Linked DNA regions of Cupriavidus necator N-1. The protein of the gene in region 1 interacts with the protein of each later gene in a pairwise test. Links are inferred from orthologs where the notes say so. Each region holds a gene or a part of one and is shown on either strand. Other genes may lie near its edges.

What was found.
Region 2: the proteins of recR (region 1) and recO interact in binary tests that used the Escherichia coli proteins (3 or more experiments, as listed by UniProt). The link is inferred for Cupriavidus necator N-1 from one-to-one orthologs.

The regions. Positions count from the first base shown.
Region 1 is NC_015726.1:2,376,000-2,380,547, forward strand. What follows is about bases 1,665-4,548. They hold recR (recombination mediator RecR), read right to left. Parts: upstream 3,472-4,548; coding sequence 2,857-3,471; downstream 1,665-2,856. Other genes in these bases: CNE_RS11175 (CaiB/BaiF CoA transferase family protein), read right to left, coding at 1,665-1,697; CNE_RS11180 (LysR substrate-binding domain-containing protein), read right to left, coding at 1,875-2,780; CNE_RS11190 (YbaB/EbfC family nucleoid-associated protein), read right to left, coding at 3,480-3,812; CNE_RS11195 (DNA polymerase III subunit gamma/tau), read right to left, coding at 3,882-4,548. Outside these bases: CNE_RS11170 (hydroxymethylglutaryl-CoA lyase), read right to left, coding at 1-504; more of CNE_RS11175, read right to left, coding at 501-1,664. UniProt on the Escherichia coli protein: May play a role in DNA repair. It seems to be involved in an RecBC-independent recombinational process of DNA repair. It may act with RecF and RecO.
Region 2 is NC_015726.1:2,519,497-2,523,918, reverse strand. The notes cover bases 1,665-4,422. They hold recO (DNA repair protein RecO), read left to right. Parts: upstream 1,665-2,475; coding sequence 2,476-3,369; downstream 3,370-4,422. Other genes in these bases: acpS (holo-ACP synthase), read left to right, coding at 4,190-4,422; pdxJ (pyridoxine 5'-phosphate synthase), read left to right, coding at 3,411-4,193; era (GTPase Era), read left to right, coding at 1,665-2,456. Outside these bases: lepB (signal peptidase I), read left to right, coding at 1-306; CNE_RS11880 (DUF4845 domain-containing protein), read left to right, coding at 357-749; rnc (ribonuclease III), read left to right, coding at 751-1,521; more of era, read left to right, coding at 1,518-1,664. UniProt on the Escherichia coli protein: Involved in DNA repair and RecF pathway recombination.

The DNA of each region.
Region 1 (4,548 bases):
CAGTGCCATCACCGCGCCGGTATCGACCTCGCCCTCGAACGGGCAGCCGAACACCGTCGACAGCGACACGTTGACCGGCACACCGGCGGCGCCCGCCGCCTCGATCATCGCCAGCAATTGCGCTTGCGACTGCTCGCGCGTCATGCGCAGGTTGGCGCGATTGTGCGTCTCGCTGGCCGACATCACCAGGTTGACCTCATCCGGCTGGCACGACAGCGCACGCTCCAGCCCGCGCAGGTTGGGCACCAGCGCGGTATAGCGCACGCCCGGGTGGCGCCGCATGCGGTGCATCAGTGCCTCGGCGTCGGCCAGCGCCGGGATGGCGCGGGCCGAGGTGAACGAGGTGGCTTCGATGCGGGCAAAGCCGCAGGCCGACAGCGCGTCGAGGAAGGCGACCTTGGCGTCGGTCGGCACCACCACCGGCTCGATCTGCAGGCCGTCGCGCGGCGCGACTTCATTGATCTCGACGCGTGCCGGGCCGCGCAGGTTGGCGGCGGCGCTCATGCGATCACCTTGCGCGCGCGCAGGTCGGCGATGGCGGCGTCATCGAAGCCAGCCTGCTTCAGCACCGCATCGGTATGCTCGCCCAGCGTCGGCGCGCGGTCATGGATTTCCCCCGGGCTGGCCGACAGCTTGGGCACTACGCCCGGCACTTCCACCGTGAGCCCGCCGGCCGAGGTCACCGACTCGATCACGCCACGGGCGCGGTAGTGCGGGTCTTCGGCGATGTCCTTGACGGTATAGATGCGGCCAGACGGCACCTGCGCGTCGCGCAGCACCGCCAGCGCCGAGTCCACCGTCTGCGTGCGAGTCCAGTCCGCGATGGCGGCATCGATTTCGTCCACGCGCTTCACGCGGCCATCGTTCTGCGCCAGCGCCGGATCGTCGGCCAGGTCGGGCCGGCCGATGGCCAGCATCATGCGCTTGAAGATGGCGTCGCCATTGGCCGCCACCAGCACGTATTCGCCGCTGGCGCAGGGGTAGGCATTGGACGGCGCGATCCCCGGCAGCGCGCCGCCAGCGGGCTGGCGCACCGCGCCGAAGGCCGAGTATTCCGGCAGCAGGCTTTCGCTCAGGTTGAACAGCGACTCGTACAGCGCCACGTCGATGACCTGGCCTTCGCCGCCGCGCGCGTCGCGCTGATACAGCGCCAGCAGCACGCCCATGGCGCCGTGCAGGCCGGCGATGGTGTCGCCCAGCGACAGCCCGGCGCGCACCGGCGCGCGGCCAGGCTCGCCGGTCAGGTGGCGCAGGCCGGCCATGGCTTCGGCCACGGCGGCAAAGCCGGGCTCATCCTTCTTCGGGCCGGTCTGGCCGTAGCCCGACACGCGCAGCATGATCAGGCGCGGGTTGTCGGCATGCAGCACATCCCAGCCCAGGCCCCACTTCTCCATGGTGCCAGGGCGGAAGTTCTCGATCAGCACGTCGGCCTCGGCGGCCAGCTTGCGCACCAGTGCCTGGCCTTCCGGCTGGCGCAGGTCGATGCAGATCGACTCCTTGTTGCGCGACTGGGCCTCCCACCAGACCGAGGTGCCTTCATGCAGCATGCGCCATTTGCGCAGCGGGTCGCCCTGCCCCGGCGGCTCCACCTTGATGATGTGGGCACCAAAGTCGGCCAGGGTCTTGGCGGCAAAGGGGCCGGCGATGAGTTGTCCGAGTTCGAGGACGCGAATGCCCTCGAGGATCTGTTGCGCCATGGGGTGTCTCCGTGCGATGCGGTGTTTTGTTGCAGTGCGGCAAGCCCAATGACTGGCTTGTCATACATTGCGTTCGAACGGAGTGTGCCCCAGCAGGGGCCCGCCAGGAATCGGCAATCGGAGAAGCGGGCTTTCTCGGAACGCGAAAGGCTCCGGAGGCGCCTCAGCACAGGGGCGTCAGAACGGCGCCCGGTCCCCGCACAGGTGGCTGATCAGCAGCCGCGCCGACACCGTCAGCCCGGCCGGGTCGCGCAGCCCGATCAGCAGCGAGCGGCGCGCCCAGGCGTCCTGCAGCGACACCAGCGACAGCCCCATCGACTTGACATGCGGCTCGGCCGCGATGCGCGGCAGCACGCCCACGCCCAGGCCGGCCATCACCATGCGGCACATGGCATCGAAGCTGCGCACCTGGATGCGCAGCCGGAACGGCCGGTCCAGCCGGCTGCTCTCTTCCAGCAGGCGGGCGGCCAGCGAGGTTTCCTGCGGCAGGCTGACGAAGTCGAATTCCAGCGTATCGGCGTAGTGCACCGGGCCGCGCGCGGCCAGCGGATGGTTGGGCGGCGTGATGATGACCAGCTCGTCCTGCCGGTACTCGATCGTCATCAGCCCGGCCGCGGGGGTGCGGTCGGCAAAGATGCCCACGTCGGCGCGGTTCTCGATCAGCGCGGCGACGATGTCGCGGCTGTTCTGTTCTTCCAGCTCGATGCGGATGGTGGGATGGCGCTGCATGAACGACGCCAGGTCGTCGGGCAGGAACTGCGTGATCGCCGAGGTGTTGGCGCACACCCGCACCTGCCCGCGCACGCCCGAGGCGTAGTCCGACATCACGCCGGCCATGCGTTCGACGTCCTGCAGGATGGTCAGCGCATGGTGGAAGCAGGCCTGGCCGGCCTCGGTCAGCTGCACGCCGGCGGCATGGCGGAAGAACAGCGGCGCGCCGACCGCGGTTTCCAGGTCTGAGATGCGCTTGCTGGCGGCGGCCACGGCCAGGTGCGACTGGCGCGCGCCGGCCGAGATGCTGCCCTGCCGGGCCACGGCGACGAACAAGCCAAGCGTGACGAGATCGAAGCGGGCCAGGTTCATGGGGCAGACAGGTAGGCGGAGGAATCCGGTGATCGGCGCGCGGGCACGTGGGCGTTCCGGCCCCGCGCGATCGGGCTCAGAGGTTGCGGCGGTCCATCACCGCGCGGGCGATGGTGCCGGCATCGACGTATTCCAGCTCGCCGCCCACCGGCACGCCGCGCGCCAGGCGCGACACCTTGAGGCCGCGCGCCTTCAGCATTTCGCCGATGTAGTGCGCGGTGGCCTCGCCTTCGCTGGTGAAGTTGGTGGCGACGATGACCTCGCCGACCGGGCCGCCCAGCTCAGGCTCGGTGGCGCGCGCGAGCAGCCGGTCCAGGTGGATCTCGCGCGGGCCGATGCCATCCAGCGGCGAGAGCCGGCCCATCAGCACGAAGTACTTGCCGCGGTAGGTCAGGGTCTGCTCGATCATGACCTGGTCGGCCGGGGTTTCCACCACGCACAGCAGCGAGGCGTCGCGGCGGTCGTCCAGGCAGGTCGCGCAGATCTCCTGCTCGGTGAAGGTGTTGCAGCGCTGGCAATGGCGGATATGGTCCGCCGCGCCGCGCAGTGCATCGCCCAGCTTGCGCGCGCCCTCGCGGTCGTGCTGCAGCAGGTGGTAGGCCATGCGCTGGGCGGACTTGGGCCCGACGCCGGGCAGCACCCGCAGCGCTTCGACCAGTGCCTGCAGCGAGGTCGGGGACGATGCCTTCACAGTGGCGTTCAGAACGGCAGCTTGAAGCCCGGGGGCAGCGGCAGGCCCGAGGTCATCGAGCCCATCTTTTCCTGCGAGGTGGCTTCGGCCTTGCGCACGGCGTCATTGAAGGCGGCGGCGACCAGGTCTTCCAGCAGGTCCTTGTCTTCGCCCTCGGCCAGCAGGCTAGGGTCGATGGTGACGCGCTTGACGTCGTTCTTGCAGGTCATGACCACCTTGACGAGACCGGCGCCGGACTGGCCCTCGACCTCGATCAGGGCCAGCTGCTCCTGCATCTTCTTCATGTTTTCCTGCATCTGCTGGGCTTGCTTCATCAGCCCGGCGAGTTGACCTTTCATCATGATGGAATGCTCCTGGATTCGGTAAGAAATTCGGCAAAGTAGTTCGGTAAAGCAAACGCAGGCCGCGGATCAGGCGGCGCGCGGCTGGATCGAGCCCGGCACGATCTGGCCGCCAAAATCGCGCAGCAGGCCCTGTACAAAGGGATCGGCCTCGATCACTGCCTCGGCCTGGCGCTGGCGCTCGGCGCGCGCCTCGGCATCGGCGGCCGCCGCGGTGATGGAAACCCCGCCCACCTCGCAGACCACGCGCACCGGCACGCCAAAGTGGTCGCACAGCGCCTGCTGCAGCCGCTCGGACACGCCGTTCTCGCCCAGGGCCGCGACCGGGATGCGCAGGTGGAAGGTGCGCCCGACCACCTGGGTCAGTTCGCTCTGGTAGGCCAGCTGCTGTGCCAGGCCCTTCAAGGGCAGGCCAGCGGCCAGCACCGGCCATTCGCCGGTGAAGGCCGGCGGGGTGCCATCCTCGCCCGCCGCAGGCGGTCGCGGGGCGACGAATTTGGCGGACTCTGCCGGCGCCGTGGCTGACGGCACGGGAGCGGCCTCGCGCGCCGGCTCGGCCTCGCGCGCGGGTGCCCGGCCCGGCCGGGCCGGGCCGTTGCGCGGCGCGGCGGCAGGCGGTGCCGGTTCGTTGAAACCGCTGTCGCGGTAGCCAGGATCGCTGTCATAGGGGCCTATGACCGGCAGGTCAGGCGGCAGCTCTTCCCACGGCGGCACGTCGCTGCCACCCGCCAACTCC
Region 2 (4,422 bases), 140 kb from region 1 along the record:
TATTCCAAGCATTTCCGCGAAAAGCTGCCAGGCAGCGTCGATCATGGCATCCTGAACGACGCCGACCGCCCGTCGTTTATCGCGGGGGCGGACCCGGATTTCCCGTACCGGGAAAACTGCACTTACAATCAGCAGGGCGTGACCTGCAAGGTACCTGCGGGTCACTATTTCGTCATGGGTGACAACCGGGACAACAGCCTGGATTCCCGTTACTGGGGGTTCGTGCCGGATGAGAATATCGTCGGCAAGGCCTTTGTGATCTGGATGAACCTGGGCAATTTCGGACGCGTGGGAACGTTCAAATAAGAATCCCCGCGGCGCAAGAACACTCAACGCAAAACGAGGACAAGCGCATCATGGGTCAATTTGGGAAGGTGGGGGGCAGGAATCCGGTACGACGCCGGGCAGGCATGGGCGGGTTTTCCGTCTGGACGCTGCTGGTGATCGTGGTGTTCGTGATCGGGGTGGCCTTGCCGGCCCTGCGCGCGATCCCGAGTCTGGTGGAGTATTTTTCGGTCAAGCGCGCGGCCAGCTATGCCAAGCAGCGCGCCACCAACAAGCGCGAAGTGGTCGATTTTTTTGAGAAACAGGCAGTCATCGACCGGATTACCGCAGTCAAGGCCGAGGACCTCCTGATCCGGGAAGACGAGAACGGCACCATCCAGTCGGTCGATTTCTCGTACCGGACCGAGGTGCCCGTCTATGGACCCCTGAGCCTACTGATTACCTATTCAGGAACGCAGCACTGATATGAACCTTGACGCCTTGCAGCAACGACTCGGCTACCGATTCAGCAAGCCCGAATTGCTGCAACAGGCGCTGACGCACCGCAGCCACAGCGCCCAGCACAACGAACGCCTTGAATTCCTGGGCGATTCGGTGCTCAACTGCGCCGTGGCGGACATGCTCTATGGCATGTTCGGCAAGCTCGACGAGGGTGACCTGTCGCGCGTGCGGGCCAACCTGGTCAAGCAGCAGGCGCTGTACGAGATCGCCCAGATGCTGCAGTTGTCCGATACCCTGCGCCTGGGCGAGGGCGAACTCAAGAGCGGGGGCTTTCGACGCCCGTCGATCCTGGCCGATGCGCTGGAAGCCATCGTCGGCGCGGTGTTCCTGGACGCCGGCTTCGATGCCGCCCGGGCGCTGATCCGCAAGCTCTATATCCCGATCCTGGAGCAGGTCGATCCGCGCACGCTCGGCAAGGACGCCAAGACCCTGCTGCAGGAATACCTGCAGGGCCATAAGATCGCCCTGCCGCAATATAACGTAATCGCCACACACGGGGCCGCGCACAGCCAGCAGTTTGAAGTCGAGTGCACGGTGCCTAAACTGGAAGTCCGGGTGTTCGGCACCGGCGCCTCGCGGCGCGCCGCCGAGCAGGCCGCCGCCAAGCTGGCGCTGGACGAAGTCCAGAAGCTGGTGCCGCAGTTGCTCAAGCGCAGCCGCGCCGAGCGCACCGGCAAGACCCGCAAGCAACCCGTGCCGCAAGACCCACAGCTGTCTCTCAGGTTGAAGGAATGACCGAATCTACCCATCCGCAGCAAGACGCGGCGGATACCCCGGCCGCGGCGTTCCGCTGCGGCACCGTGGCCATCGTCGGCCGCCCCAACGTGGGCAAGTCCACGCTGATGAACGCGCTGGTCGGCCAGAAGATCAGCATCACCTCGCGCAAGGCGCAGACCACGCGGCACCGCATCGTCGGCATCCAGACCACGGATGACGCGCAGTATGTGTTCGTCGACACGCCGGGCTTCCAGACCCGCCACGCCAGCGCGCTGAACCGTTCGCTGAACCGCGCGGTTACGTCCACGCTGTCGTCGGTGGACCTGGTCCTGTTCGTGGTCGAGGCCGGCTACTACGGCGCCGACGACGAGAAGGTGCTGTCGCTGCTGCCGAAGAACACGCCGGTGCTGCTGATCGCCAACAAGCTGGACCGCGTCAACGGCGAGAACCGCTCGGAAGTGATGATGCCCTTCCTGGAAAAGATGGGGCAGCAGTTCCCGTTCCGCGAAGTGGTGCCGATGACGGCCAAGACCCACGACCATATCGCGCGCCTGTTCGCGATCATCCGGCCCTACCTGCCGGAAGGCGAGCCGATGTATGACGCCGACGCCATGACGGACCGCAGCGAGCGCTTCCTGGCCTCGGAGATCATCCGCGAGAAGGTGTTCCGCTGGACCGGCGACGAGCTGCCGTACACCAGCACGGTGATCATCGACAAGTTCGAGACCGAGGGCCGCCTGCGCCGCGTCTTTGCCACCATCCTGGTCGAGCGCGACGCGCACAAGGCCATGATCATCGGCAACAAGGGCGCCAAGCTCAAGCAGATCTCCACCGAAGCGCGCCTGGACATGGAAAAGCTGTTCGACGGCAAGGTCTACCTGGAAATGTGGATCAAGGTGAAGAGCGGCTGGGCCGACAACGAAGCTGGGCTGCGCGCGTACGGCTACGAGTGAGCATAACGGCGAGCGACCAGTGAGCAAGACGGCTGACATCGCGCGCGCGCCGGCGCCGGCGCCACGGTCCCGCCGCGCCGACCCCGTGGTCGACGAGGCCGCCGAACTGCTCGACAGCAAGGCGCTGCCGGGCATGGCCGACGCGGCTGCGCGCGCGATGATGGACCGCGCCATGCGCATCGTGCCGGCGCGGCCCGAGTCGCGCGTGGCCGAGCAGCCCGGCTTTGTGCTGCACGCCTGGCCGTATCGCGAGACCAGCCTGATCCTGGACCTGTTCACGCGCGACTACGGCCGCATCTCGATGGTGGCCAAGGGCGCAAAGCGCCCGCACTCCGCGCTACGCGCGGTGCTGCAGCATTTCCACCCGGTCTCGGTGTCATGGAGCGGCCGCGGCGAGGTCAAGACCCTGACCAAGGCCGAGTGGGTCGGCGGCATGCCGCCGCTGGACGGCGACGCGCTGCTGTCGGCGTTCTACCTGAACGAGCTGCTGATGCGCTTCTGCCCGCGCGAGGACGCGCATCCGGCCTTGTTCCGCCACTACCTGACGACGCTGACGCGGCTGGCGCACGGCGAGCAAGCCGGGCTGGTGCTGCGCAGCTTTGAACGCGTGCTGCTGCAGGAAACCGGCTTCGCGGTGGCCTTCGACCAGTGCCTGAGCACCGGCGAGCGGGTCCAGCCAGGCCTGGACTATGTCTACCAGCCAGAGCGCGGCGTGCGCCGCGCGCAGCCGAGCGACCCGTCGTCGTGGCCGGTGGTCACTGGCCAGACGCTGCTGGACATGGCGCAGGACGATTACAGCCGCGCGCAGACCGCCGCGCAAAGCCGCGCGCTGATGCGGTTCCTGCTGCATTATTATCTGCAAGGCGCGCCACTGAAGACGCGCCAGATACTGATCGACCTGCAGTATCTCTGACCGACTCAAGAACCATCCGACTTACTCCTGCACCTGCTCGCATGATCTTCCACGCAAATCCGGGCGTCATCGACCTTGGCGTCAATATTGACCACGTCGCCACGCTGCGCAACGCGCGCGGCACCGTGTACCCCGATCCCATCCGTGCCGCGCTGCTGGCGGAACAGGCCGGCGCCGACCTGATCACGCTGCACCTGCGCGAAGACCGCCGCCATATCCGCGATGCCGACGTGCGCGCGCTGCGCCCGCAACTGGCCACGCGCATGAACCTGGAATGCGCGATCACGCAGGAGATGCTCGACATCGCCTGTGAAATCTGTCCGCAGGACGTGTGCCTGGTGCCGGAGCGCCGCGAGGAAGTGACCACCGAGGGCGGGCTGGATGTGGCCGGGCGTTTCGAGCAGGTCAAGGCGGCGTGCGCGCAGCTGGCCGGCGCCGGCATCCGCGTGTCGCTGTTCATCGATGCCGATGCCGACCAGATCGCCGCCGCGGCCGCGTGCGGCGCGCCGGTGATCGAGCTGCATACCGGCCGCTATGCCGATGCGCATACGCCCGATGAGCAGGCGCTCGAGTTCCGCCGCATCGCCGATGGCGTCGATGCCGGCCAGAAGCACGGCCTGGTGGTCAACGCCGGCCATGGCCTGCACTACACCAACGTGCAGCCGATTGCCGCGCTGCCCGGCATCAAGGAACTGAACATCGGCCACGCGATCGTGGCGCATGCGGTGTTCGCGGGCTGGGAGAACGCGGTGCGCGAGATGAAGGCTATCATGGTCGCCGCGCGCCTGGGCACGCGCTACCCTGCCGCGGGCGCCCCGGCGTGATCTACGGCGTCGGCACCGACATCATCCAGATCGCCCGCGTGCAGGGCGTGATGGAACGCACCAACGGCCGTTTCGCGGAGAAGGTGCTGGGCCCCGATGAGCTGGCCAAGTACCACGCCCGCAAGGCGCGTTCCGAAAAGCGCGGGCTGGCTTTCCTGTCCACGCGCTTCGCTGCCAAGGAGGCGTTCTCCAAGGCCATCGGCCTGGGCATGCGCTGGCCGATGACGTG